DNA from 2 places in the Paenibacillus physcomitrellae genome. Region 2 is predicted to be linked to the other one. Evidence: predicted binding sites of a transcription regulator. Region 2 holds the regulator's gene; the other holds the start of a gene.
What was found. Region 2 encodes NrdR, which represses ribonucleotide reductase genes. Its sites were predicted from a motif close to AACACNATATATNGTGTT; they were not measured.
Positions count from the first base shown of each region.

Region 1: the regulator NrdR is predicted to act here: its motif matches at 10,954-10,971, upstream of CBE73_RS16235 (anaerobic ribonucleoside triphosphate reductase).

Region 1 is NZ_CP022584.1:3,604,347-3,619,164, forward strand. It holds gene CBE73_RS16200 (NAD(P)H-hydrate dehydratase) at 1-935, shown strand, start outside; gene CBE73_RS16205 (proline--tRNA ligase) at 1,531-3,231, shown strand; gene CBE73_RS16210 (SDR family oxidoreductase) at 3,569-4,471, opposite strand; gene CBE73_RS16215 (S9 family peptidase) at 4,693-6,486, shown strand; gene CBE73_RS16220 (TIGR00266 family protein) at 6,568-7,362, shown strand; gene CBE73_RS16225 (TetR/AcrR family transcriptional regulator) at 7,552-8,175, shown strand; gene nrdG (anaerobic ribonucleoside-triphosphate reductase activating protein) at 8,251-8,769, opposite strand; gene CBE73_RS16235 (anaerobic ribonucleoside triphosphate reductase) at 8,766-10,739, opposite strand; gene CBE73_RS16240 (MTH1187 family thiamine-binding protein) at 11,144-11,443, shown strand; tRNA gene CBE73_RS16245 (tRNA-Thr) at 11,668-11,740, shown strand; partial or broken gene CBE73_RS16255 (manganese catalase family protein) at 12,465-12,961, shown strand; gene CBE73_RS16260 (WGxxGxxG family protein) at 13,015-13,257, opposite strand; gene CBE73_RS16265 (ABC transporter permease) at 13,381-14,277, opposite strand; gene CBE73_RS16270 (ABC transporter permease subunit) at 14,280-14,818, opposite strand, start outside.
Region 2 is NZ_CP022584.1:4,630,851-4,645,668, forward strand. It holds gene pnpS (two-component system histidine kinase PnpS) at 1-1,145, shown strand, start outside; gene CBE73_RS20895 (response regulator transcription factor) at 1,280-2,011, shown strand; gene CBE73_RS22605 (methyl-accepting chemotaxis protein) at 2,134-3,219, shown strand; gene pstB (phosphate ABC transporter ATP-binding protein PstB) at 3,378-4,133, shown strand; gene phoU (phosphate signaling complex protein PhoU) at 4,153-4,812, shown strand; gene polA (DNA polymerase I) at 4,962-7,628, shown strand; gene mutM (DNA-formamidopyrimidine glycosylase) at 7,681-8,508, shown strand; gene coaE (dephospho-CoA kinase) at 8,570-9,166, shown strand; gene CBE73_RS20930 (lytic transglycosylase domain-containing protein) at 9,163-9,726, shown strand; gene CBE73_RS20935 (alpha/beta-type small acid-soluble spore protein) at 9,789-10,013, opposite strand; gene nrdR (transcriptional regulator NrdR) at 10,152-10,622, shown strand; gene CBE73_RS20945 (YnfA family protein) at 10,779-11,099, shown strand; gene CBE73_RS20950 (DMT family transporter) at 11,142-12,053, shown strand; gene CBE73_RS20955 (sporulation protein YjcZ) at 12,423-12,536, shown strand; tRNA gene CBE73_RS20960 (tRNA-Leu) at 12,713-12,796, shown strand; gene CBE73_RS20965 (DM13 domain-containing protein) at 13,166-13,969, shown strand; gene CBE73_RS20970 (DoxX family membrane protein) at 14,105-14,563, shown strand; gene CBE73_RS20975 (response regulator transcription factor) at 14,530-14,818, shown strand, end outside.

The DNA.
Region 1 (14,818 bases), 1.0 Mb from region 2:
AGGTGGTTGTCCGGGATATTGGTATCCCGGATGAGCTGGCCGAGCAGGCGGGGGTTCATGCTTTCCTGTTAACGGAAAGCGTGCTGCGCAGCAGGCTGGGCGCGGATCCGGCTGGCCTGAGGCATAGACAGCCGGATGCGCACAAGGGCACCTACGGCCATGTGCTGCTGGCCGGAGGCAGCCTGGCCATGACCGGCGCGTCTCTGCTTGCCGGCCGGGCCGCTTTGCGCGGCGGCTGCGGCCTCGCGACCTGGGCGCTGCCTGACGGCGCGCTGCCGTACGTGCTCGGAGCTGTGCCGGAGCTGATGCTGGCGCCGGTCGGCCAAGACGGTGACCGGCATTGGAGCGCGCCTGCAGCCGCCGATGTGCTGCGGCTGCTGCAGACGCGTGACGTGCTCGCCGCCGGACCTGGCCTGGGCCGGTTCGCCGGCGACACGGACTGGCTCCGCGCCTTATGGGAAGGCGCGGACAAGCCGCTTGTCCTCGATGCGGACGCGCTGAACATCCTGGCGGCGGCGGACGGCCTCCACGCCTGGCCGCGCCGGGATGCGCCGACGATCCTGACGCCGCATCCCGGCGAAATGGCCCGCCTCGCCGGCATCCCCACGGCCGAGATCCAGCGGGACCGCCTCGGCCTGGCCCGCCGCTTCGCGGCCGAGCACGGGGTTACCCTCGTGCTCAAGGGCGCCCGCACCGTCGTCGCGGCGGCGGACGGCCGCGTCTTCGTCAACGCGACCGGCAATCCCGGCATGGCGACCGGCGGCACGGGCGATGTGCTCACAGGCCTGATCGCCAGCCTGATCGCCCAAGGACGCGATGACGTCTCGGCCGCCTGCCTCGGCGTCTACCTGCACGGCGCCGCCGGAGACAAGGCCGCTGCCGCGCGCGGCAGCGCAGCTTCGCTGCTGGCCGGCGACCTGATCGACGCGCTGTGATGGGAACAGGGCGGGATGTGCTGTATGCTGTGACGTTAGTATTGCAGGGGACTTCAGGCTTGGCCCCCGGCCCCTTAAAGATTTCACAGGGATAAAATCACCGCATTCTGACCATGTTGGAGATAGGATCGGATCAGCCATCCGTTGCCTGCACGGTTCTTCTTGAAGCTTGCGTGACAGTAAGCCAGTGTTGGCAGATCTGAAATGCCGCATCCGCCGCATCCACAACTTCCCCATTGACGGAAACGGCGGTTAGCGGTAAATTAGGCTATATTGAGGTTGTTTGTACTTCATGTCATTAACATGGAATCAGCTGTGACCAAGCCATGAGCTTTAAAGCCGGGTCGTTCAGAGAATAAGCCAGTTATCGCTGAGAGGCTTTACGACACGATTAATGCTCCCTACTTGCGAGCTGCGCCTGCTATCTAAGCGGTGTGTGCGCCGGTTCATCCCCGTTACCGGATTTTGAGAAAATGCTTCTGCCGTTAACCGGTGGCCGATTGATGGCCGGGCATTTGAATTAGGGTGGTACCACGAACGCATTCGTCCCTAGGGAGATGCGTTCTTTTTTATTTTCAGAAGGAGGAATTCAGAGATGAGACAAGACAAATTATTGGTCCCTACGTTAAGGGAAGCGCCAGGGGACGCAGAGGCGAACAGCCATAAGCTGCTGCTGCGCGGCGGTTACATCCGCCAGCTGGCGGCAGGGGTTTATACGTATTTGCCGCTCGGCTGGAGAGTGCTGAGAAAGGTATCCAATATCGTTCGCGAGGAAATGGACCGCACAGGCGCGCAGGAGCTGCTGATGCCTGCAATGCAGCCTGCCGAGCTCTGGCAGGAGTCTGGCCGCTACAATGTTTACGGCCCTGAACTGATCCGCCTGAAAGACCGCAACGACCGTGAATTTGCCCTGGGACCCACCCATGAGGAAGTCATTACGACGCTGGTCCGCAATGACGTTACCTCTTACCGCAAGCTGCCTATGAATCTGTATCAGATTCAGACGAAATACCGCGACGAACGCCGTCCGCGTTTCGGCCTGCTGCGCGGCCGCGAGTTCATGATGAAGGATGCTTATTCCTTCGATGTGAACTGGGAAGGGCTGGACAAGGTCTACAAAGACATGTATAACGCCTACAGCCGGATTTTTACCCGCGTAGGTCTGGATTTCCGCGCAGTAGAAGCTAATGCCGGTTCCATTGGCGGCGAAGGCGAAAACCATGAGTTCATGGCGCTGGCCGACATCGGCGAAGACACCATCGTAAGCTGCACGGCCTGCGATTATGCGGCGAACCTGGAGAAAGCCGAAATCGGCTTTACGGAAGTTCCGCGGAATGATGAAGGAGTGCCTGCCTTCGAGAAAATCCACACACCGGGTACCGCCTCCATTGCACAGCTGTCCGAGGCTTTGGGCGTACCTGCGAATCAATTGGTGAAGACGATGATCTATGTAGCCGACGGCAAAATCGTAGCTGTATTAATCCGCGGCGATCATGAAGTCAACGAGCTGAAGCTGCAGGACGTGCTTGGATTTGAAGACATCCGCCCGGCTGAAAGCGAAGAAGTGACGGCTGCCGGCTTCGTGCCTGGTTTTGCCAGCCCTGTGGGCCTTGATGTGACGGTGATCGCAGATCGTGAAGTCATGAACGTGGCCAGCTGGATCGTGGGTGCCAACGAGAAGGACTACCATTTGAAAAATGTTATTCCTACCCGTGACGTAAAGATCACGAAAGTGGCTGACGTGCGCAACGCAACCGAAGGCGATGTTTGTCCTCGCTGCGGCGAGCCGCTTCAATTCCACCGCGGAATCGAAGTAGGCCACGTGTTCAAGCTGGGCACCAAATACAGCCAGGCGCTGGGCGCTACGTTCCTCGATCAGGAAGGCAAATCGCAGACCATGATTATGGGCTGCTACGGCATCGGCATTTCGCGGATTCTGTCCGCTATTACCGAGCAGCGTTCGGACGGCGGCAGCATGGTATGGCCGGTCAGCATTGCGCCGTTCCATGTTCACCTCATCCAGATCTCTGCAAAAGATGAAGCGCAGCGCCAACTGGCTGAGCAGCTTTACGAGCAGCTTCAGGCTGCCGGCATCGAAGTGCTGTACGATGACCGCGACGAACGTGCGGGCGTGAAGTTCAAGGACGCCGATCTGATGGGTATGCCAATCCGTGTAACGGTCGGCAAACAGGCCGGTGAAGGTCTGGTCGAGTTCAAGAACCGCGCCGAGGATGTCAGCGAGGTGTATACAGCTGAGCAAGTGATGGCGGAGGTTCTGCGTTTCGTAAAGCCGTAACAATTGCGATAGACGAATTGGATTTGGACGGTAACAAGCAGTTAACGAGCAGTTAACGGGCATTAGCCCGATGCTGTAAACCGATCAGGTCCAACGCGCAAAGCGATGGTTAACGACATTAATTAAATGAAATGATAAGAGAGGTCCTGCGGATGAAATTCCGCCTGGCCTCTCTTTGTTTTTAAGGATACAGATCTATCCCTAAAGTGTCTTTAATTTTACGGCTCTATCTCTTAGAATATTAATCTTTTAACGCATCCATCACTTACGCACTTAGCTTATCTCTTTGTACATAAGGACTCAGCTGCTGCGCTCCTCTTAAAGTGACTGACAGCAATCAGGTTGTTACCATCTGCCCGCCGTTGACGTGCAGCACTTCGCCCGTTACGAAGGAGGAGCACAGCTCGCTGGCCAGGAAGACGTAAGCGGGAGCCAGTTCATACGGCTGGCCGGCCCGTTTCATGGCGGAATCCAGGCCAAAGGTTTTGACGGTATTGGCGTCGTAGCTGGATACGATAAGTGGCGTCCAGATCGGACCCGGGGCTACCGCGTTTACGCGAATCCCCTTATCGACGAGCTGGAGAGCGAGGGAACGCGTAAAGCTGACGACGGCCCCTTTGGTCGAGGAATAGTCGACCAGGACTTTAGCTCCCCTGTAAGCCGTAACGGAAGTGGTATTGATGATGGAGGAACCCGGCTTTAGAGCCGGCAGCGCGGCCTGCACCAGATGGAAGTAGGACAGGATATTGGTCTGGTAAGTCCGGTACAGCTGCTCATCGGTAATATCGGCGATGCTGTCTTGAGGGAATTGGACCCCGTGATTGTTGACGAGGACATCAAGTTTGCCGAAGGTAGCCAGCGTTCTGCGGACGACCTCCTCGCAGTTGGATTTGACGCGCAAATCGGTTTCAAGCAGCAGGCAGCGGCGTCCGAGCCGTTCAATAGCCTGTTTGGTCACCAAGGCGTCGGATCTTTCGTACAGGTAAGCGATGGCGACGTCTGCGCCTTCCTTGGCAAAAGCAACGGAGGTGGCGCGTCCGATGCCGCTGTCTCCGCCTGTGACCAAAGCGACTTTTCCTTCCAGCTTGCCGCTGCCTTTGTAGTCCGGATTATCCCAGATCGGCAAAGGCACCATTTTACTTTCAATGCCTGGCTGCCGGTCCTGGTGCTGGGGAGGAAAAGATATAATCTGCTCCTTGCAGACGGTTTCAGTCCCGAAATAAGGGTATTTAGGATTCATGTGAGAAGGGGACTCCTTTCTGGGCGTTTTTACTATGGAATAGGGTATGCAGCCGCCAAGGAAGGGGTGATTAACGGGAGGCCTTCCGGCTTCGAGGTCTAACGGCTTCCGGCACAGCCTGCGCCGGCTGAAAGGCATTCTCCCTTCGACTTTCCCGGTCCGATCGCTTATGATAATAACCAAATCCTATTTCTTTTAAATGATGCTGGGAGGGGTAAGGAATGATTCAATTTCCAAAACCGGATGTGGAGCAGTTTTTCCAAACTTATGTCATCCGGGATTTTACGGTAACACCGGATGAGCGGCGGCTGATTTTCAGCAGCAACCTGAACGGCAAACCTAATTTATGGGGGATGAACCTGCCGGATACGTATCCTTTTCCACTGACTTACAACAACCAGAATGTAAATGACATCAAAGCCGATCCCAAGGGGCGTTTTGTACTGGCCGGCTTTGACCGGGACGGGGATGAGAATTACCATGTGTACGCGCTCCCTCCGGAGGGTGGGCAGCCGATGAAGCTGATCGAAGGCGAACCGTCGGATAAATTTTATATCACGCATTTGTCTGAAGACGGCGAACGGCTGTATTACGTGACTTCCCGGGAGAATCCAAACTTTATGAACTCCAGGCTGCTTCATCTTGAGACCAGGGAAGACAAGCTGCTGTATGCGGGCAAAGAGAAACCGACCTTCCTGGCGGCGGTCAGTCCCGATGAGAGCAGGTTTGTCCTGACCAAAATGTATGCCAACACGCACCAGCTGGCGTTTGTGCTGGAAGACGGGGAAGAGACTTATTTATCCCCGAACCCTGAGGCCGTGCAGGTCAGTCACAGTTTCGAGTTTATCGACAACGGCACGCTGGTGTACATAACCAACTTTGAAAGCGAATATGCTTACGTGATGAAATACAGCCTGAACAGCCGTGAATTTGAAATTGTATGCCAAATCAGCGGCGAATCGGTGAACAATATCAAGTGGCACAAGGAATCTGATCGCTTGTACATCTGGACGGAGCGGGGCACCGAAAACCGCATGTATGTGAAACCTCTGGAAGGCGGAGAAGCCGAGCCGGTTGAGCTGCCGGTTGACGTGGTAGAGAAAGCGGTCGTGGCGAAATCCGGCACGGTTTATATTCTGGGACGCGGGGCGGTTCAGCCGTTTAACATTTACCGTTATACGGTTGGGGATGACAAATGGACGGAGCTTACGCAAAACCGGGTGACCGGCCTCACACAGGAGGATTTGGTGTATCCGGACGTGGTCCGCTACCCTTCTTTTGACGGGCTTGAAATCGAAGCTTTGCTGTTCAAGGCGAAACCTGAGGCGGCAAATGGCTATACGATTTTCTGGCCTCACGGCGGGCCTCAGGCGGCGGAGGGCAAGTTTTTCCGGGCGATGTTCCAGTTTATTCTGGCCTACGGCTACAACATCTTTGCGCCTAACTTCCGGGGAAGCACCGGCTACGGCTCCGAATTTGTCAAAATGGTCGAAGGCGACTGGGGTGAAGGACCGCGCCTGGACTGCATTGCCGGCATGGAGTGGCTGTTTGACCAGGGCATTTCCAGCCGGGAGAAGCTTTTTGTGGTCGGCGGCAGCTATGGCGGCTACATGACGCTGCTGCTGGCCGGCCGTCATCCGGAGTATTTCCGGGCGGCGGTGGATATTTTTGGCCCGAGCAACCTGTTTACGTTTATCAATTCCGTGCCGGAGGACTGGAAGCCGATCATGGAACGCTGGCTGGGCGATCCGGTGCGCGACAAGGAGCGTTTGACCAAGGATTCGCCGATCACTTATTTGAAGCAGATGGTGAAGCCGATGCTGGTCATTCAGGGCGCCAACGATCCGCGTGTCGTCAAAGCCGAATCCGATCAGATCGTAGCTGCGCTGAAGGAGCAGGGAACCGAGGTAGAATACGTGGTGCTTGAAGATGAAGGACACGGCTTCTCCAAACGGAGTAACGAAATTTTGGTTTACCGCCGTATGCTGGAATTTTTAAATAAACATCGGGCTTAGGAACAAGGAGGTATGGTTTCTCTGCAGCAGGTGGCAAAATACGAGGGGAAATCGGCCTAGGACAGAAAGGAGAAGGTACAAATGAGTGCTCACGAAATCGATTATGTGATTCTTGGCGAAGAAATGCAGTGCGTGGAAATCCATCTTGATCCCGGAGAAAGCGTAGTGGCTGAAGCCGGCAGCTTTATGATGATGGATCCGGATGTCCGGATGGAAACCGTGTTCGGCGACGGCGGCAGCAGCGGACAGGGCGGCATGTTCGGCAAGCTGATGGGCGCGGGCCGGCGGCTGCTGACCGGAGAAAGTCTGTTTATGACGATCTTTACTCACGGCGGATACGGCGGCCGCCAGGCGGTAACGTTTGCGGCTCCTTATCCCGGCAAAATCATCCCGCTTGATCTGCAGAGATACGGCGGCAAAATCGTCTGCCAAAAGGATTCCTTCCTGTGCGCAGCCAAAGGCGTCTCGATCGGCATTGAGTTTCAGCGCAAGCTGGGAACCGGTTTTTTCGGCGGCGAAGGGTTTATTATGCAGAAGCTTGAGGGAGACGGCCTGGCGTTTGTCCACTCGGGCGGTTACGTGATGGAGAAGGAGCTGGCTCCGGGCGAGGTGCTGCGCCTTGATACCGGCTGCCTGGTGGCTTTCACGTCTGGCGTTGATTATGACATCGAATTTGTAAAAGGAGTGAAGTCCGCCCTGTTTGGCGGCGAAGGTTTATTTTTCGCCACGCTGCGCGGGCCGGGCAAGGTGTGGATCCAATCGCTGCCGTTTAACCGGATGGCGGACCGGATTCTGTCCGCTTCACGTTTCGGCGGAGGCCGGCGTGAGGAAGGCAGCCTGCTTGGCGGGCTGGGCGACTTGTTCGACGGCAAATAATAAGCGGGGGCCGGAACAAGGAGCAGGAAGCTTATGCGCCCCCGACCATATTTATAGCAGCAGGTCTCCGCGGGAGGCCTGTTTTTCTTTTTTAATAAATAACAAAAATTATAATTCGTCATTTGACAGAGACGGAGGGTGTGTTACGATAATAAGAACAGAGTGATGCATGGAGGTGTTCCTGAAGTTATGAACAAGAAATCAGCTGTATTGACCAAAACAGAAATTTTGGATGCCGCCGAGACGGCATTACGCAGATATGGACCGGACAAAACCTCGGTCACGGATGTAGCCAAACTGCTGGGGGTCAGCCATGGTACGCTGTACCGGCATTATGACACCAAAGCTGCTTTGAAGGAGGCGGTCACCGAGCGCTGGCTGGAGCAGATGATCAGCAAACCGTTGGAGGAAATCAGAGCGGGAGCGGAAGTGGGAGCCGAATCCGAATCCGAAACTGAGGCCTATATTCCTGACCGGCTTAAAGCCTATATTAAAGGACTGATAAAGCTGAAACGGGATTTCTCCCAACACGATGCTGAAATGTTCAAAATGTACGCAGAGGTAACGGAAGCTTCGGCTGACCTGATCTCCGAGCACATTTCCGTGCTTTGCGGACATTTAACATCCTTAATTAAAACCGGCATGGACAAAGGCCAGATTCGGCAGGGGGACCCGGCTAAAATGGCCGTGGCTTTATTTCAGGCCACCGTACGTTTCCACCACCCGGCTCATGCTTATGAATGGGTAGAAGCAGAGATCGACGACCAGTTCGAGCAGGTATGGGGAATGCTTGAGGATGGTTTTAGAAAATAAGGAAAACAGCGGCCCGGATCAGAAAACCGGGGCCGCTGTTTTTTTTGTGAAGCCTTATGAGATCTATGCAGCCCTTCAAAACCGGACGGTTGGCTCCCAAAGTTCCACCTTGCCGGAAGCCAGACTGGCCGGGATGTTGATTAGCCTTTGATTGGAGCTGCCGCAATAGCGGAGGGAGGTATCCCGCAGCGCTTCTTCGAAACGTCCGTCCACCAGCACGTGACAGCGGCGGAGCAGGGCATATTCGGCTGCCAAAGGGTCTGCCGTAAGCTCCTCGTAGGTGTAACCTGTATAAATCCAGGTATTAACTGCCCCTGCCTGCGCGTACAGCCGGTCCAGGAATTCGCTCACTTCGGCAGCGGAGAAAAAGGGATCGCCGCCCAGCAGGCTGATGCCGCTGAGCAGCGGATTTCTGGCAATATCGCCGATGATTTCGTTCTGTCTCTGCAGGGTAAACGGCTCACCATAATTGAAATTCCACGTGACCGGGCTGAAGCAGCCTTTACACCGATGCCGGCAGCCGCTGATAAAAATCGATGCCCGCAGGCCTTCGCCTTCATTGATCGATTCCGGGTAATAGCCGCATAAATTCATGGCGTATGTTTGACCCGGTCTCGCACCTCGGCTTGCTTGGCGCTGTTAAACCGGGTCTGGAAATCCCCTGTCAAATAGCCGGTCACCCGGCGCAGGCGGCGGATGTGTACGTCTTCCTCATGGCTGCCGCAGGACGGGCAGACGGAGCCGATAATACCTTCATAACCGCAGGCCGAACAGCGGTCGATCGGATGGTTGATGCTGAAGTAGCTGACCTGCTGGGACAGCGCATACTGCACGATGCTCAGGAAAGCGGCCGGATTGCTGCGGGCATTGCCGTTCAGTTCGATGTAGGAGATGGCCCCGGCATTGCACAGGTCATGGAAACGTGCCTCGAGCCGAATTTTCCGGGCGGCCTGGATTTCGTAATAAACCGGAATATGGAATGAATTCGTGTAATATTCCCGGTCTGTAATGCCGGGCAGAGAACCGTAATACTGGCGGTCGCGTTTCGTGAATTTGCCGGATAACCCTTCGGCCGGAGTAGCAAACAGCGTGATGTTCAAATCAAGCTCATCGCTTTTCCGGTCGCAATAGGCCCGCATATAAGCGATCAACCGGAAGGCCTTCTCAAACACCTGCTCGTCTTCGCCGTGATGCCGGCCGTACAGGGCTTTCATGCATTCGGCAACGCCGATGAAGCCCAGCGACAGGCTGCCATGCTTCAGCAGATCGCCTACCGGTTCATCCGGAGCAAGCTGCTCGCCGCCTTCCCAGACGCCTTCCCGCATCATGAAGTCGGAGGCTTTCGCCTTCTGCCGGCGCTGGATATCGAAGCGGTGCAGCAGGCCGTCCAGCGCGATGTCCAGGTAATGATCGAGGGCGTGGTAGAAGCCTTGTTCATCGGCTTTTTTCCGCTTGCCGAGCGCCGTTCCGTATTCGATGCCCAGCTTGACCAGGTTCAAGGTGTTAAAGGATAGATTGCCTTTGCCGGAGAGCTTGTTCCGTCCGAAGCGGTCACTGAGCACCCGGGTCCGGCAGCCCATCGTCGCAAATTCAGAGTCCGGATCGGATGGATCGTAAACCTGCAGGTTCAGCGGCGCATCCAGGTTGGCGAAGTTTGGATACAGCCGTTTGGCCGAGCATTCGGCCGCTTTCAGGAACAGCGCGTAATTGGGATCTTTAGGCGACTGGTTGACGCCCTGCTTGCATTTGAAGATCTGAATGGGGAAAATAGGCGTCTCCCCGCTGCCCAGTCCCTGCATAGTCGCTGTGAGCAGAGCGTCGATGACCATCTGTCCCTCCGGCGATGTGCAGGTGCCGTAGTTAATGCTGGTGAAGGGGATCTGCCCACCTGCGCGGCTGGACATGGTGTTCAGGTTGTGAATCAGGCTTTCCGCGCCCTGCAGCGTTTCGGCTTCGGTCTCTTTCAGGGCATAACGGAAGGATTTCGGGTAACGGAGCTGCAGCTCAAAGTTGGACATGTGGATGTCGCTTGGCTCCGCGCCGTCTTCCTCTTCGAAATAGAACACCCCTTTGCGAAAATATTTACTGAACGACTTGGCCACGTAAGGCGCAAGGTCGTGGTCGATTTTGCTGGCGGAGACGCCGCCGTATTGGGCATTTTGCTGGGATTGGAAAATAATCGCCACCAGCGCCATGGCCGTCATGATCGAATTCGGCGGTCTGACGCTGCCGTTTCCGGTGTTAAAGCCGCCGCCTAGCAGCTTGTCGAACGGAATGAAAATGCAGTTTGTCGTGCCGATCGCGTATTGGTCCAGATCATGGACATAGACATAGTTCTCCTCGATTGCCCGGACGACAGACTTCGGCATAATAAAATGTTTGGCATACCATTTGGCGTATTCGCTGCCAAGCTTGCTCATTTTTCCGGAAAAGCTCTCCCCGTTAAGGTTCGCATTCTCCCGGATCAGATCCAGATCTTTGCTGTCGATGATGTCCTCTCCCACCGCGATCATTTCACGCAGCAGATGTTCATTGGCTTCGTAAGTAGGTTGAAGTAGTGCCATATTGGCTTGTATCTCCCTTCCGAAAATGGTTGTAAAGTTGGTTTGAAATGCAGCTTGAAAGATGGAGCATAAATGACCGGCAGCAGCCGGTGTTATGTGGGTGCCTCGGGGTTGCGGCACTTTGGAATAACGGATGATAGGCTCATGGCTGGGATGGTGGTTGGCTGATGATCCCCTCTGTCCCCACTACATATCGTTGATTTCTGACGATGATACAACAACATCTAGTGTTCGGCAATGATAAATATGTCACACTAAAGAGTTTGGAGGCCCGGACGTCCTGTCCTGACTAGCCCGCGGGCAAATGTGAATTTTTTGCAAATTTGATTGTGGAGATTTTGGTAATTTCGGACGGGGACTGTTACAATATAGGCGACAAACAACGAACGAAGGAGTGATCAAGCATGGCAATTGCAGAGGTAACGGTGCTTCCGGTGGGGACAGGTTCGACGAGCTTGAGCGCTTATGTGGCGGACATGCAGCGGGTGCTGGAGAGTCAGGATGGTGTTCAGTTCACGCTCACATCCATGAGCACGATTATCGAAGGGCCGCTGGATAAAGTGTTTGCGGCTATTCAGGCTTTGCATGAATCGCCTTTTGCGCAGGGGGTGCAGCGGGTGTCGACCTCGATCAAAATCGACGACCGGCGCGACAAGGAATCCTCCTCCGAGCAGAAGCTGCGTTCGGTTCGGGAGAAGCTGTAAAAGGGAAGGCACGGGCAAGCGGTATTAGGCAGCGGTAAAACCTGTAAGCAGGAGAGTTAAGTAAGTGAGCAAGCAGGAGAAACGGGGCGCTAGCGGGAGAATAAGCATGAAAACCGGGGATAGATTCAATTAGATCCTGCGACTCGAGGGCGTCCCGGTTTGTTTGTCCGTTGAAAATCGGATACCGGAACTATATAATTGTTTATACGGCTGTTCTAAATTATGCTGGTGTAGCTCAGTTGGTAGAGCAACGCACTCGTAACGCGTAGGTCGGGGGTTCGAGTCCCTTCACCAGCATTCCATGAAAGACAGTCAAAACGCGGCTTTCCGGGATTTCGGAGGGCCGCGTTTTTAATGCTTGGAATTGCCTCTAACCAGAAGCACAGCAAAAATGATCGACAATAAAATAATAACAACCAGGCAGATCATCTGAATCATATTTTCATATGGGGATGGAAGAGTTAGGTATGCAAATATCCATTGCCTTAATACATAAAATAGCAGTTGAAAAATACCCCAGAAAACTAAAACTACGACAATCCAATTTTTAATCGTTTTGATGGTATCACCGTTCCTTTTGTTATTATCTGAGCAATAACACGCAGCATAGCTGCATACCACGTCATATTGAGGTATATGGCGTGGTATGCTAAGATAACAATAAATAAAGGAGCCGGTGGCCGCCGACTCCCTGTACAACACTTGGATGGGATACCTCCAAGAAAAGTGGGAAATAACCCGTACCTGGACCTCTAACCTGGGCGGGTTATTTTCGTTTGTTCCGAGCATGGTCACTTCCGAAAACGAAAATTGCATAAGCATCACCTCCGATCCGGAGGCGATACTTCCCACCCAAGTTCAGTTGTACAAACTAAATTATACCAATTTCTGTGTCATAGGCATAGCTCATCAATGATCGGAAGACTTGCTTTTTTGCAAAGGAAATCGGCTTTCCGGAATTTCGGAGAGAATCATTAAGCGGCTTCCCTCAGGCATAGTGGGCCAACCTTTTAATCCATATCACGTAGAGCTGGTTCAGCATACGATAAATCAGTTATTTACAGGTTCCGGGGAAGAGGCGCCCGGAAAGGGCGGTGCAAACGGCGCTCCTCTTCAGGAAGCCATTAATCATGTCAACCCGCATCATTTTATTATAGGGGCCCAGAGCTTCTTGCCGGTGGACGCAGCCGGTAATCCTTGGAACGGGAGCTATGTATACAGTAACGGCAATCTGATCAGTCATTTGCTGGCTAACCCGGCTTTTGAATCCATAGGGGTTCTGCAGAAGTCCCGAATTTATGAAATGAGCGCCAACAAAACCTTCCGGGAAACGCAGGCTTTCCTGATCGTCCGCGACAATGCGCATCAAAACGCGTTTGCCAAAGCTTTGGAGACGCTTGGGGTGGATTGGGGGATCTTCAGCGGCAAACGCCAAGCTGTAACGGCGGCACCCTGAAGGTGATTGACCCTCCTCAAGGTTTCCCGGTCCCCGAAAAGGAGAAAGCCCGTCTGACCTGATTAGGTTAGCGGGCTTTTACTATGGAGCACTACATATTGACCACCAAAAACGACTAGGAACGCTCTGTATTTCTTTTGCGGAGTCCGGCCAAACCAAGTAATCCCAGAAGTCCAAGCCAACCCCAATCGGTATGGTTATTACCATCCGCTGCATAGGTTCTAACATTATTGGTTTGCATATTGCCATTTGTGTTGTTGGCGTTGACTGCGTCATTTGTTCCATAGGCACCGGCCGGAATCGCCATCAAGGCAGAAACGACTGCGGCTAACAGTAAGGCTGCTAATTTCTTTTTCACCAAGTTTCACCTCCAATGTTTGTGACATCCATAACGTTTGCTAATGAATGTCTTTATATACATTGGATTTTGGAGAATTCGGCCATTTCGGAGATCCTGAGGCGGGATGATCGCTTGATCCTTCTATCGGGAATGATAAACGCGGAATCTCCGATTAAACACCTGCCGGAGCCCTTCCGCAAATAGGTTAAGGGTCAGGCATGCAAAAAGGATAGCCGCAGCCGGAATCATGACAAAGCCGAACCTGCTGACGCTGATCTCGGAGATATGCTGGGCCAGCATCGTACCCCAGTCGTTACTGGTGTTCAGCAGACCTGCCCAAGTGGAATAACGCTGGGCGATGAAGATGCCAAGCACGCCAAGCTGTCCGATCAGAAGAACCGCTTTCCCGAAATCGATGAAGAAATTGACGATAATCTCGGGCAGGAGGCCGGGGATGTAATAGCTTTTGGCGAGGCGCAAAGGATTTAAACCCAGGGCGATACCGGCTTCCATATAAGGCTCACGGGACAAGCTGCTGCTCTGCTGCTGGACCAGGTAAGCCACCCGTCCGACTTCGATGAAGGCAAGGAACAGGACGATCCAAAATGTCCGCAGCTCCCGTCCATAAATCAAGGGAAGGCTCATGAAAAGGGCCGCGGCAACCAAAGCGGGCAGATAAGAGAAAGTTCTGTTGAGTACCGATAACACAAGCTGCGGGACCCCCCGCTTTTTTCGGGCCAGCAGCCCTAAAGGAATGCCGATAACATAGCGGAGAATCGCGATTGAGCCGGCGATGAATAAAGTTTCACGAGTCCCTACAACGACCCGGCTCAGATTGTCCACCCCGTATTTATCCACGCCCAGCCAGTTTTTGGGGGAATAGGGATAAGGGGGGATCGTCACGTGGCCGTTTTCGGTCACCCGTGAAAGGATGGGAGTCATGTTGATGAAAGGCAAGACGGGACCCAGCACGGCGATACCAAGCAGGAGAGAAAGCAGGCCGCATCCGACCCAGAATATATAATTTTTCCGCAGCATTTTTAAACGCCCCCCTCTTGTCCTGATCTCGGGTCGAAAAACTTTCTTGACGTAAAGCTGACCACATCGAACAACAAAATGATGATCATAAAGCAGAAAGCAATACCGATGATGACATTAGGTTCGAAGTTTGGGCCTGAGAAACCAGCCTTTTTGATATAGTCCACGCTGAGCAGCATCCGGTTCGCCGCACCCAGTACGTTCCGGAAGTATTCGATCAGCACAAGGCTCGAAAGGATATATACGCCAAGAGGGGTGAAATGGTTAAGTACGCGGCCGATGGAATTTAAAAGAATATGTTTTCCGAAAATCAGCCACTCCGGAAGGCCTTTGGCATGAGCCGTTTTAATGTATAACGCTCCTTCCTGCTCGGAAATGGAGGTGAACGTAATGCGGGCAATGTACATGACTGGGTAGATCGAAGCGATGACGACCGGAATCCAGTAACCCGTCCAGCCGTCGGGCGCAAAAAAGCGGATTTTATTGCCGTGGTGCAGGATATACCATTGAAATAACAGCAGGATCATAAAATCGGGGATGG
Region 2 (14,818 bases):
ATTTGCAGCGGAGAGTGGATGAAATCGGGCAGCTTGGCGGTGCCATCAACCGGATGGCGGACAGCCTTCAGCAGCAGCTTAAAATTATCCGCGAGAATGAAGATTTGCTGCAAAGCGTACTTGCCAATATGACTGGCGGTATTATAATCGTCGATGTCGAGGGGCATATCGCGCTGGTTAACCGTGCGGCCTGCCGGATTTTACGGGTACGGGAGCAGGAAATAATCGGAAGACCATACCAGGAAATTAAACGAAGTTATGAATTGACTAAATTTATTGAAGAAGGCGTATCGCGCAGAGGTTATGTATCCGAAGAACTGACTGTTTATGATCCGGAAGAGAAAATTCTGCGAATAGACGTTGTGCCGATGTATGAAGAAGGCGACGGCTACCGGGGCATGTTGTTCCACTTCCAGGATGTCACGGAAATCCGCAAACTTGAAAGGATGCGCAGCGAATTTGTTGCGAACGTGTCCCACGAGTTGAAGACGCCGATCGCTGCCGTGCAGGGATTCGCCGAAACGCTGCTAACAGGCGAAGTGAAAGATGAGGAGACGGCCCGTTCTTTCCTGCAGATCATTTATGATGAAGGAGACCGGCTCAACCGGTTGATCGGGGATATTCTGGAGCTATCCAAAATCGAATCACGCCAGGTGCCGCTCGCATTTGAACCTATTGAAGTGCGCCCGCTGATTGAAAGCCTGTTTGAGGTTTTGAAATCGGCAGCAGACAAGAAATCCATCTCTTTGAAGCTTGAAGTACCGGAAGGCATGTTTATGGAAGGGGATGAAGACCGGCTGCGGCAAATTTTCATGAACCTGCTGTCCAATGCGATCAGTTATACCCCGGACGGCGGAAGAGTCAAATTAGCGGCTGATATTTTGGATGATGAAGAGGAAGAGAAAATCCGTTTTGTCATATCCGATACAGGAATCGGCATCCCGAAAAAAGATCTGCCCCGGATCTTCGAACGCTTCTACAGAGTAGATAAAGCAAGGTCGAGGAGCTCAGGCGGTACAGGGCTAGGCTTGTCTATTGTGAAGCATCTGGTGGACCTCAACCACGGGACCATCAAGGTGGAAAGCAAAGTCGGAGAAGGGACTTCGTTTATTTTGGACCTACCGATGGTTCAGCATATTGATTGATCCGAGGAGAAGTCGGGTTTAACTGGACAGGAAAAATAAGATTTTACACCAAGTTAACATTTCGGTGCTATGCTGATAATAAATGAGTCCCGGCTTCCTGCCGGGCCATCCAGAACAGAAAAATGGGGGTACCTATGGCTAAGCGATTGCTGGTTATTGAGGACGAGCCGACACTATCACGGCTGCTGTCTTATAACTTAAAGAACGAAGGCTACGAGGTTACAGTAGAGGAAAACGGCCAAAGCGGATGCGAGACGGGGCTCAGGTCAAGCTTTGATCTGATTCTGCTGGATTTAATGCTTCCGGGAATGAACGGCTTTGAAATTATGTCCAAGCTGAGAAGCGAAGGTATTGGGACCCCGATCATTATTCTAACAGCTAAAAATGCCGAAGAAGAAGTGGTACAAGGACTTAAATCAGGGGCCGATGATTATATAACCAAACCGTTTGGCGTGGCCGAGCTTCTTGCCCGCGTCGCTGCGGTGCTCCGTAGATCCTCAGGGGACGAGGAAATCGTGAAGCCAATGCTGGAAACCGAATCTCAGATTGTATTGGGAGAACTGGTTATTTATCCGGAGAAATACGAAGTAACGCTGGGCGGTGAAACGATTACTCTTCGTCCGAAAGAGTTTGAAGTTCTGCTCTACCTGGCCCGCAAGCCTGGAGTCGTCATGACTAGAGACGATCTGATGAATGCAGTATGGGGATTCGACTACATTGGCGGACAACGTACGGTGGACGTGCACGTCAGCTCGCTCCGCAAGAAGCTAGAACTCGATCCCGAATCGGTGCATATTGATTCAATCCGCGGTGTTGGGTACAAGCTGGTAGTAAATAAGAAAAAAGGGTTATCCCAGAAGGCTTAACAGCCCGGGATAGCCCTTGTTTTTTGTCTGTTTGGTGAATTTACATACTTTATAAATGATTTTAACTTTCCAGACTTATGATAAATCTAGAGTTTGACCAATGACTACAGGGGGTCTAATAGATGCAGTTAACACCGGTCCAAGAACGTGAACAAGCCGCCACTCATTTATGGATAATTAAAGTACCTGTGGTTTCGCCCGAAGTTACTTGCAAGCAATTGCTTTCGCGTTTTCAGGAGCAGGATGAACCGCCATGCGTCGTTTTATGCGATGATTCCGGTGACGTGATAGGTCTGATTATGCGGGAACAGTTCTACCGGAAGCTGACCGGCCGGTTTGCCGCCGAACTCTTTTATGATCGTCCGGTTTCCAAATTTGCGGACACCCGCCCGCTGATCATGGAGATCAGCCGGGATCCGGCAGATATTATAGATGCAGCGCTCGAAAGAGAGGAATCGCGTTTCTATGATTGCGTTATTTTAACGGACAATGGCCGATTTGAAGGGGTGATCACTGTTCACCTTTTAATGATGTTATCCCGTCAATTGCAGCAGGAAGCCCGGCATTCCCGTTATACTGTTCTCGCTTCCTCCCGCAATGCGGTTGAGACGATTGAAGCGGCAACTCGAGAGGTGGCAAGCGCTGCCGAGCGGGGCCAAGCGTTAACAGAGAGCATGATAGATCTGACGCAGGACGGACGAATTGAGCTGCAAATGGTCAAACTATCCTTTGAACGGGTGCTGTCCATGATCACGGCACAGGCCGAGCAGATCGGTCATTTACGGAACATGACGGATGATATTCTGTGCATTTCCGCGTCCATCCGCGAACTCGCCGATCGTTCCGGAATGCTGGCTATGAATGCAGCGATTGAGGCTTCGCATGCAGGGGAACATGGCCGGGGATTTGCCGTTGTCGCGAACGAGGTAAAGAACTTGGCGAACCAGACGAAAAGCTTCTCCGACGAGATCGGAGCTACGCTCAAGCAGGTCAATGTCCTTGTTCATCAGGCCGTTCAATATTCGGCGGATTCAGGCCAGGAAATGGAGCAGGGCAAAGGCAGGGTGGACTCGGCCGATCAAACTTTCCAATCCATGGTGGAGGCGGTTAAAGCGGTTGATCTGGCCGATAAGGAAATTTCCAGATTGGCTTATGCTGCCCGTCAGCAGGCTCAATATGTCTTGGGAGAGTTAAATCGTCTTGGCTAGCTATAATTAAATGAGTTCATGTGAACAATAGGATCGAATGACTAATAAACCATATTTTACATTGCGTTAACAATTTGGCTCATTCCGTTTTACATTCCAATTGTAAAATCAAATATGGTTTACAATTCATTTGCATAGGCAAATGGAAGGAGAAGTCGATGAAACCTATTATCCACATCAACCAGTTAAACTTATATTACGGTTCTTTTCATGCCCTGAAGAACGTATCTATGGATATCCCCGAGAAAGAGATTACTGCTTTTATTGGACCTTCGGGCTGCGGGAAATCCACACTGCTTCGCACATTGAACCGTATGAACGATATGATTCCGGGAACAAGAATTGAAGGTAAGGTAGAAGTCGGAGGAAGCGATATTTACAGCGATCAGGTTGAAGTCGAATCCCTGAGACGCAACGTCGGCATGGTTTTTCAGCAGCCGAATCCTTTCCCGAAGACCATATATGATAATGTCGCTTACGGTCCCAGACTTCATGGGGTTCGCAGCCGGTCTGAATTGGACACTCTTGTGGAGAAAAGTCTTCGCCAAGCCGCTTTATGGGATGAAGTAAAGGATTATCTGAAGCGTTCGGCGCTTCGGCTGTCCGGAGGCCAGCAGCAGCGTCTCTGCATTGCCAGAGCTCTTGCGGTGCAGCCTGACGTCCTGCTGATGGACGAAGCGACTTCCGCGCTTGATCCTATTTCGACTTTGAAGATTGAAGAGCTGGTACAGGAACTGAAGAGCAGTTACACGATCGTGATGGTTACCCATAATATGCACCAGGCCGCTCGTATTTCCGGCCGGACCGTCTTTTTCCTGAATGGAGAAGTCGTAGAAGCCAATGAAACCCAGCAGTTGTTCTCGAATCCCCGGGATTCCCGGACCGAAGATTATATCTCCGGCCGTTTTGGATAAATGAAAGGGGCGTGTGCCGATGATACAGAGAAAAGAATTTGATTTGCATTTGGAAGGCCTGCGGCAGCAGCTCCGCGAAATGGGAGAACATGTGAAGGTGGCGCTTCAGAACGCTGTTTCTTCTCTGCAGAACGTGAATCTTGAGCAAGCCCAAGTAGTAGTCGCCAAAGATGCTGAGCTAAACCGTATGGAAGAACAGGTTATGGAGCTGGGCTCCAAACTGATCGTTACTCAGCAGCCTGTGGCCAAGGACTTACGTAAGATTATTGTGGCTTTCAAAATTTCCAGTGATTTGGAACGGATGGGTGATCTGGCCGTAGATGTGGCCAAGGTTACGCTTCGCCTTGAGGACCAGAAGCTGATCAAACCGCTGATCGATATTCCTAAGATGGCGGGTCTCGTTGAAAAGATGGTGGAGGATTCCCTGAATTCCTACCTCGACGAAAATACAGATTTGGCTTATAAAATGGCCCAGGATGATGATGAAGTCGATCATCTCTACAGTCAGATTCTCCGCGATCTGTATGAAATCATGAACAAAGATCCGGAACAGATTCATCAGGCTCTGCTGCTTACGCTGGTGGGCCGTTATATCGAGCGGGTCGGTGACCATGCCACGAATATCGGAGAAAGCACCGTTTATCTCGTAACCGGCAAACGTCCGGATTTGAATCAATAATTTTAAAGCAATAACAGTAGCATCAAAACTTTTTAATTACAGGCAAAGACCGCGGAATCCGTTCTGTGGTCTTTTTCTTGTTTTTGCTGGTGTGCAGCGCTGTGTTATCATAGGTACAGGAAGCCAAACCTAAGAACGAGGTGCACGAAATGGAGAAATTGATCCTGATTGACGGGAACAGCATTATATACAGGGCGTTTTTTGCCATGCCCCCGCTTACCAATTCGGCCGGACAGCATACCAATGCCGTATACGGCTTTACGAACATGCTGCTTCGGTTAATCCAGGAGCAGCAGCCAAGCCATATCCTGGTAGCGTTTGATGCTGGAAAGCAGACTTTCCGGCATGAGGGCTATAAGGATTATAAAGGCGGGCGGGAGAAGACACCTCCGGAGCTGTCGGAACAATTTCCAATGCTCAAGGAGCTTTTGGACAGCTTTGGTATTGCTCGGTACGAATCGGAAGGTTTTGAAGCGGATGATATTATCGGTGCAGTCAGCAAACGTGCGGATGAGGAAGGCCGGCAGGTTCTCGTTGTTACCGGCGACAAGGATATGCTTCAACTGGTATCTGACCGGGTCCAGGTGGCATTGACGCGCAAGGGCGTTACGGAGGTAGAGCCGTATGGTTATGCTGAAATCCAGGAGCGGTACGGACTTAAACCGGAGCAGATTACAGATTTGAAAGGTCTAATGGGAGATACCTCGGATAATATTCCAGGGGTGCCCGGCATTGGTGAGAAAACGGCGCTCAAGCTGCTGCACCAATTCGGCAGCGTGGAGGAAGTCCTCGCCCGGACGGACGAGCTTAAAGGGAAAATGAAAGAAAACCTGGTGAACCATGCCGAAGACGCGCGGATGAGCAAACAGCTGGCGACGATTCACCGCGAGATGCCGGTGGAGAGAAGCTGGGAGGACATGGCGTTTGCAGGGTTAACGGAGGACAAGGCAGCGCCGGTGCTTCGCAAGCTTGAATTCAAATCGCTGCTGGAACGTTTGTCTTTCGCTGCTGAAGGCGGGGCAGCCTCTGATGGGCAAGGAGAACGGCGAGCGGAAGAAGCGCTGGATATTCGGATTTGCACAGAAGATAATCTTGGCGAATTGCTGGAGGCTCTGTCTGCGGTTGAAGCGCTCCATATTGAGACCAACGGGGATAATCCGCATCAAGCTGAAGTTGTGGGCATAACCTTCTCTTCTCAAAGGATGTATTACTTCGTTTCTTACGATCTGTTGAAAAAGGAAGCCGCCGCTCCTCTTGCAAACTGGCTCGGCGACGAAACGATTTCCAAAAGCGGCTACGATTTGCACCGTGCCGATCTGGCGCTTCATTGGCACGGGATTCCGTTTGCCGGGGCAGCTTTTGACGTCAGCATTGCCGCTTATCTGCTTGATCCTACCGGTGGAGATCAGAGCCTTTCAGCGCTGGCAGACAAGTATGGCCTTGCCCCAATCGCTTCCGACGAAAGCGTGTTTGGCAAAGGGGCCAAATACAAGCTTCCGGAGGAGGAAGCACTGGGTCTTCATCTGGCAAGAAAAGCTGCCGTCATCGCGAAGCTGGTGCCTTTGCAGCAGGAGGATCTGGAGAAAAACGGCATGAGCAAACTCTTTTTCGATCTGGAGATGCCTTTATCACGGATTTTGGCCGATATGGAGAAGCAAGGCATTGCCGTCAACCGGGAAGATCTGCAGCAGCTTGGAACCGAGTTCCAAGAGCAAATTAACAAGCTGGTTACTCAGATATACGAGATTGCAGGAACGGAATTTAACCTGAACTCGCCTAAACAGCTTGGAGAAATTTTGTTTGATAAAATGCAGCTTCCTGTCATCAAGAAGACGAAAACCGGTTATTCGACTGACGCCGATGTTTTGGAGAAACTGGCACCATATCATGATATCGTTCAATTTATTCTCGATTATCGCCAGCTGGCCAAACTGCAATCCACCTATGTGGAAGGTTTGCTGAAAGAAATTCGTCCGGAGACCGGCAAGGTACATACGTTTTTCCGTCAAACGATTACCGCAACCGGACGGCTGAGCAGCCAATATCCTAACCTGCAGAATATCCCGATCCGTCTGGAAGAAGGCCGCAAAATCCGCAAGGTGTTTGTGCCTTCGGAACCGGGCTGGCATATCCTGGCGGCCGACTATTCTCAAATCGAGCTGCGGGTGCTGGCGCATATTTCGGGTGACGAGCGGCTGAAGGAAGCTTTCCTGCATGAGATGGACATTCACACCAAAACAGCCAGCGACGTGTTCGGCGTTCCGCAGGAGCAGGTGGACTCCAATATGCGGCGTTCGGCAAAAGCGGTCAATTTCGGGATTGTATACGGAATCAGCGACTACGGCTTGTCCCAGAATCTTAACATTACGAGAAAAGAAGCCGGTCAATTTATTGAACAGTATTTTGCCATCTTCCAAGGCGTTCGCAAGTATATGGACTCGATCGTGAAGGAAGCCAAGCGGGACGGTTATGTAACTACACTACTGGAACGCAGACGGTATTTGCCGGAAATCAACGCAAGCAACTTTAATCTGCGCTCGTTTGCCGAAAGAACGGCTATGAATACGCCGATTCAGGGAACGGCGGCAGATATTATCAAACTCGCGATGGTGCGGATGGTGGAAGCGCTGAGCGAACGGAAGCTGAGAAGCCGCATGCTGCTGCAAGTACATGACGAACTTGTGTTTGAGGTTCCGGAGGATGAGCTTGAACTGATGACTCGTCTGGTGCCTGAAGTGATGGAGAAGGCGCTGGAGCTGTCCGTACCGCTTAAAGCGGAGGTCAGCAGCGGGAACAATTGGTATGAGGCTAAATAAAGGGGCACGCCTGGCCTTTTTCCGGTATAATGGGACATGAGGTGAAGAAAGAATGCCGGAATTGCCGGAAGTTGAAACCGTAAGACGAACATTAACTCAGTTAATTACAGGAAAGAAGATAGAGAAAGTTACTGTGAATCTGGCGCGGATTATCCAGCGCCCTGACGATCCCCGGCTGTTTAGCCAAGAGATGGAAGGTCATGTGATTACAGGTGTGGGCCGAAGAGGCAAGTTTCTCCGGATTGAAATGGACAACCTGGTGCTTGTGTCCCATTTGCGGATGGAAGGCAGGTATGGTTTGTACAAGAGCGACGAGCCGGTGGAGAAGCATACCCACGTGATCTTCCACTTCACGGACGGAACAGAACTTCGTTACCGGGATGTCCGCCAGTTCGGGACGATGCATTTATTTGCACCCGGTGAGGAATTTAAGAATAAACCCCTGATGAAGCTTGGGCTTGAGCCTTTGGATGAAAGCTTTACGCTGGAGTCGTTAAGAAAGGTTTTAGCCGGAAGAAAAACAAAAATCAAGGTGGCCCTGCTCAATCAGGAATACATTGTAGGGCTTGGCAATATTTATGTGGATGAAGCTTTATTCCGTGCCGGCATCCACCCGGAGCGCCCAGCCGATTCCTTAAGTGATGATGAGTTTGTGAAATTGTATCAAAGTATAATCACGACCTTGACAGAAGCTGTTGAGGCCGGCGGTTCTTCCATCAAATCCTATGTGAATGGACAAGGGGAGATGGGCATGTTTCAGCAGCAGCTGCAGATTTACGGCCGGAAAAATGAGATCTGCAACCGCTGCGGCGGCGTGATCGAGAAGTCCGTTGTAGGCGGTCGCGGTACCCATTATTGCCCGCGATGCCAGCAGTTGTAACAAGAATGGATGAATAGCAAGAATGCAAGAATAGCAAGAATGATGTAATGAGGTGAGTTCATTGAAGATCGGGCTGACAGGCGGAATAGCGACGGGAAAAAGCACGGTTTCCCGGATGCTGACCCGCAGGGGAGCGCTGTTGATTGATGCGGATGTCCTGGCCCGCGAGATCATGGAACCGGGGCATCCGGTATTGGAGGCCGTCGTGGACCGTTTTGGCAGGGACATGCTGCTGCCGGATGGAACGCTGGACCGTAAAAAGCTGGGAGCTCGCGTCTTCGCGAATCCGGAAGACCTTCTAGCTCTGAATGACATTACACACCCTGCCATCCGGGCGGAGACGAAGCGCAGAATAGACGCTTATGAAGCGGAATATCCAGATAAGTTGGTCGTGGCGGACATTCCGCTCCTATATGAATCCGGTTTGGACTCGCTTTACGAAACCATTATGGTGGTTTATGTACCGCGGGAGATCCAGCTCGTCCGCTTGATGGAGCGCGATGGCCTTGATACTCCTCAGGCTGAAGCCAGATTGTCCGCTCAGATGGACATTGAACAGAAGAAGACGCTTGCAGACATTGTGATTGATAACAGCCAGGGACTTGAACAAACTGAAGCCCAGGTTGAAGCGTTCTGGAAAAGCTGTGGGTTGTCATGAAGTGGCTGCGTAAGAAAAGAGTGCTGCTGCTTTTGTTTTTGGGTTTTGTCGTGCTGATCTTCATGAACACCCAGTGGCTCTCTTTGTTTTATCCGATTTATTATAAGGATGATATTCGTAAGCATGCGCAGCGAAATCAGCTTGATCCATTTATAGTCGCCGCTATTATTAAAGTTGAAACCAATTATAAACCCAGCAGGCAGTCCAGAAAAGGTGCGCTTGGCGTGATGCAGATTATGCCGGATACAGCGCAGTGGGTGCTGGAGCAAGCGAAGCTGCCGAGTGTTTCGATGGACAGGATTAATGATGAAACCGGGACAAACATTGAAATTGGGACCTGGTATTTAAAGAGCTTGTCGGATCAGTTTAATGGGAATATGGTTGCGGTGATCGCCGCTTATAATGCAGGGCCTACGCGGGTAAAGAACTGGTTGAAGAGCGGAACATGGGACGGCACTGTGGAAACAACCAAAAATATCCCGCTGGGGGAAACCAGGCATTATGTGCAGCGGGTTGTTCATTATTATGAGCAATACACCAGCATCTATAAGCAGTTTTAACAAAGAGAAAACGCCGGGAGAATGTAGAATTCTCCCGGCGCTTCTTAGCTGCTTGTCAGTTCTTATTTGAATTGACCAGCCAGTTGTTGTTCTGCCAGTGTTACAAGACGTTTAGTAATGTAACCCCCGATAGAACCGTTTTCGTAAGAAGTCAAGTTACCTGCATATCCATCTTGTGGAAAAGAAATGCCGAGTTCTTGAGCGATTTCATATTTCATTTGCTCGAGTGCACCAGATGCTTGTCGAACTACCAAGTTGTTGGAGTTGCCGCTATTGTTGTTTGCCATTGTCTTTTTCACCTCCTTGGGTTGGTAACTGTATTATGTGCCGTATTACGAAATCTACTCGCAAAGTTTAAAATTCCTGGGTGGAATTGTTATCCAAATGGGTGAAAGCCTTGATTTGCTAAGAAAGGAGAGGGTATTTTGAAGTGTCCGTACTGCGATTATAATGGCACTAAAGTGCTGGATTCCCGGCCTGCGAATGAAAACCGCTCCATTCGCAGACGGCGGGAATGTGAGAAGTGCAACCGCCGATTTACGACTTTTGAAATGGTGGAGGAAACACCGTTAATTGTGATCAAGAAGGGCGGCAGCCGCGAGGAATTCAGCAGGGAGAAGATGCTGCGCGGTTTGATTCGTGCTTGTGAAAAACGTCCGGTGTCCGTAGAACAGCTGGAGTCGATTGTCACCGAGGTCGAGACGTCGCTGCGCAATACAGCGGTGGCTGAAGTGGAAAGCATGGAGATCGGTGAACTTGTCATGGAACATCTATATCCGGTTGATGAAGTGGCTTATGTCCGGTTTGCTTCTGTATATCGCCAGTTCAAAGATATTGACATGTTCATGCGTGAGCTGAAGGGGCTGCTGTCCAAAGATTCGGGCAGTGGGGAATAAGGATTGGTTAACCTAAAATAATCAAATGCAAATGAGCTCTGGTAACGATTCCGGGGCTCTTTTTGTTTGCTGCAATAATTTTCTGTACAAACAATCTGTTAATGAAGTACCATGTGAGAGGGCGTTCGAAGAGTCCGGGAAGGGAGGACATTCGTTATGAAAGCTGCGGTATTATTTGTACTTGCGGGACTAGCGGAAATTGGAGGCGGATATTTGATCTGGCTTTGGCTGCGGGATGGCAAAAGCCCGCTCTACGGCCTGTTTGGCGCCGTGCTTCTGATCTCCTACGGCATAGTTGCGACTATGCAGTCTTTCTCGTCCTTTGGCCGTGTATACGCGGCTTATGGAGGGATTTTTATCGTGTTGTCCTTCCTGTGGGGATGGTGGGTCGACCGTAAAAATCCTGACGCTTATGACTGGGCAGGGATGATCATTTGTCTGATCGGGGCATTAGTGATGCTTGCGCCCCGCAAATGAGCGAAAAGTCTGGATTTTGAAGTGAAGAAGGAATCTACAATCATGAAGGAAACAAAATCAGTGTATGTAAATGCGATATTGTTGACCATTGGAGTCATTTCGATCGGGTTGTCCTCCATCTTTATCAAATGGTCCTCCGCACCGGCTTCTGTACTCGGTATGTACAGGCTTTTATTCACGTTGGTATTGATTACCCCTATGCTGCGCAAATTATCTTTACGGGCGGTTTTGAAGGAATTATCGAGGAAAGAGATTGTGTTATTAATCCTTTCCGGTATTTTTCTGGGACTGCATTTCCTGCTCTGGATGGGATCACTCGCTTATACGTCTGTTGCCAGCTCCATGATTTTGTTGTCGCTCCAGCCCGTATTCATCATGGTTGGTTCTTTCTTTATGTTTAAGGAGCGGACAACCGGGGGCGGGGTCCTCGCCTTAAGCGTGGCCGTGATTGGCTCTGCCGTAACAGCTTGGGGAGACGTTGGCGTGTCCTCGAAAGCTATGTATGGCGATGTGCTCTCACTGTTGGGGGCTGTTGCTTCTTCCTTATACATGTTGACGGGGCAAAATCTCGTGCGAAAAATACCGCCCATTGCCTACAGCTATATCGTCTTTGGGGTTGGCGGTGTTGTGATGCTGATCTACAATCTGGTTCAGGGCGTGGCGTTATTTGAATACGATAGCAAGGAATGGCTGCTCTTCCTGCTGCTTGCAATCGTACCTACGATATTTGGACAAATGCTGTTCAATCGTCTGCTCGGTTCGTTGGGGGCAACGACAATCTCCATGGTTATCGTCGCGGAGCCGGCGGTAGCGATTCTGCTGGCTGCTTTCCTGCTGAACGAACAGCTCACGCTTCTACATGGGGTAGGGGGAGTGCTTACGCTGCTTGGGATCGAATTGTTCTTCTGGTTTAAGCAGATGATGATCAAACGGGGGCAGAAAAGTTTAAGGTAATTTTCAGGTTTTTATAAGGTTACGTTAATCTAGGGCGTGTATATTGAAATTACCCTCTTAATGATAAATTGGTTGACGGGAATTTGCTGGGTGGGGCCGGCAGATTCCCGATCAGCCGGATTCCAATTCGGCACATATTCCCTTGGATATAGGGCGTGCCTTAAATATACAAGATATATAAACGAAAGATACATAAAGAAAATGATGGATAAGACCTTGCGGAAGCAGGGTCTTTTGTTTTGTTACTGTAGGGCTTTCAGGACGGCTCATAGGCAGATGTGGAAATCTGTGCTCAAGGGCTTAAGCCCACAGCAAAAAGGGAGGATCTTCATATGGTATAGAGTAATCCAACAAGAGGAGGTCGTTAAAATGGGTGAAGTAGGAGGAGCAGGTTACGGTGTAGGCGGTGCATTTACTTCGACAGGTGCAATTTTGGTGTTGTTCATATTGCTTGTTATCATTTCCCGCGCTTGGCTGCTGTAATGTCGGCTGAACACTAAGGAAGATTGATCTTCTACCCCCTTGCTGCCCGGAGCGGCGAGGGGGTTTTTAGTGGAAGAAATAAATGACAAAAAGATGTTGACAAGCTTTTGGATATCGTGATATTATCTATCTTGTCGCTGCTAAAGTTAATAACTAACTAATAGCAACTACAATATGCGGTCGTGGCGGAATTGGCAGACGCGCACGGTTCAGGTCCGTGTGGGCTAACCCCCGTGGAGGTTCGAGTCCTCTCGACCGCATTCTTTTTAAAGAAGCCCGTAAGTTTCCTTTATGGAAGCTCACGGGCTTTTTTTAATTTTTGGATACAGGAGGGCGATCTTGGAACTCCGGATATTAAACCAAACGTCAACTTAAGGTATTCGCTACCTGTCTCCTTCGGGCCAATTTTTGTTGACTGTCCACAGATCGGATCATTAAGGACATGAACGCCTTCGGCACGCAAATACCTTTTGCTTTGTTCTCCGCATTTAAATCAATACGCGAAAAAGACTTAATAATAATTTAATAAATCCCTTATGACGGCTTAATTTCAATTATCAGCGGCCAAATCTATAATTCAATTACAGCAAATAACACACCAAAATTATAGGAAATGGGGAATTTTCAAGATGAAAAAGCTTTGGATGGCAGGAGCAACGATGATGGTTACGGCGGCAGTGCTTGCCGGATGCGGTTCGGGAAAGGAGGCAGCGAATACGTCACCTGCAGCCTCAGCCGAGGCGCAGGCTTCGGCGCCGGAAGCCTCAGTCGCAGCAGCAGTCGTTAAAACCGGGATGTTGAGCCCAATCGGCAAGGAAGTATCACAAGGCAACATAGAAATCAAAGACGGAAAATTGATGCTCACCAACTTTAAAACCTCGGAAGGTCCGGATCTGCACATCTATTTGGCCAAAGAGCAGGACATAGCCACAGGAAAAAGTCTCGGTAAAATTGACCTGAAGCAATCGGAGCAAACCTTCGATCTGGCCGGCGCCGATCCGGAGGAATACGATTCCGTTGTCATCTACTGCAACAAGGCGCATGTGGCATTTGGCGCTGCTAATTTAAGTGATGGCAATTCGGCCGATGGCGGGACAACGACTTCGGAAACAGCAGATACAACGGATACTACAGTCGCAATGGTTAAAACCGGGATGTTGAGCCCAATCGGCAAGGAAGTATCACAAGGCAACATAGAAATCAAAGACGGAAAATTGATGCTCACCAACTTTAAAACCTCGGAAGGTCCGGATCTGCACATCTATTTGGCCAAGGGGCAGGACATAGCCACAGGAAAAAGCCTCGGTAAAATTGACCTGAAGCAATCGGAGCAAACCTTCGATCTGGCCGGCGCCGATCCGGGGGAATACGATTCCGTCGTCATCTACTGCAACAAGGCGCATGTGGCATTTGGCGCTGCTGATCTGAAATAACGTTTCCGGGGGCCTCTTCTGGACGGTAAAGGAGAAGCCCTCGAAAATTGTCCAGGTAAATACCGGGAAAACATCAGGACGATAATGAAGGTACGTTCGAAAGGATAGCATTAGAAACAGAAAGGCGGTGTTACGGTGAAAGTCATTTATCTTCTGGCCGGATATGGGTTTAGCCTGCTTCGGGTAGTGTTTGGATTGATGTGGTTCAAGTCTGGCTATGCCAAAATTTCCGGGGGGTTTGGCGTGGAAAGTCTGGTCCCGGTTGTTGCCGCCAATGCCGATTCACCGGTGTGGTATAAGCATTTTTTTGCCCAGGTGGTAGGTCCGTATGCGAATGTGTTTGATCTGGTCATTCCTATTGGAGAGCTGCTGATCGGAGTAGGTCTGGTGCTCGGACTGCTGGCAGTGCCGGCAATTGTCATGTCAGTGTTCGTTAATGTAAACTATATCCTGGCGGATATGATCTTTACTTATCCAGCCGAAATCATGCTTGCGGTCATTTTGTTAGTGGGCCATAAGTTCAGCACCGCTGTAAGCATAGAGCGCTGGCTGTACCCGAAATGGAAAAATCGCAGGCTGGACACGGGGATGTGACCGTATTGTCTTCTATTTTGATTGTTGATGATGAAAGGCCAATTGTAGAGATTTGCCAGTTGTATTTACGAAATGAAGGATACACGGTTTACACCGCCAGCAACGGCGAAGAAGCGGAGGAAATGGTCCGGAACCATCCGATTGATTTCATCGTGATTGATGTGATGATGCCAAAGAAAAATGGCTATGAGTTTATTGAAATGCTTCATAATGAAGGGATGGATATCCCTTTTTTATATTTGACGGCGCTGAATC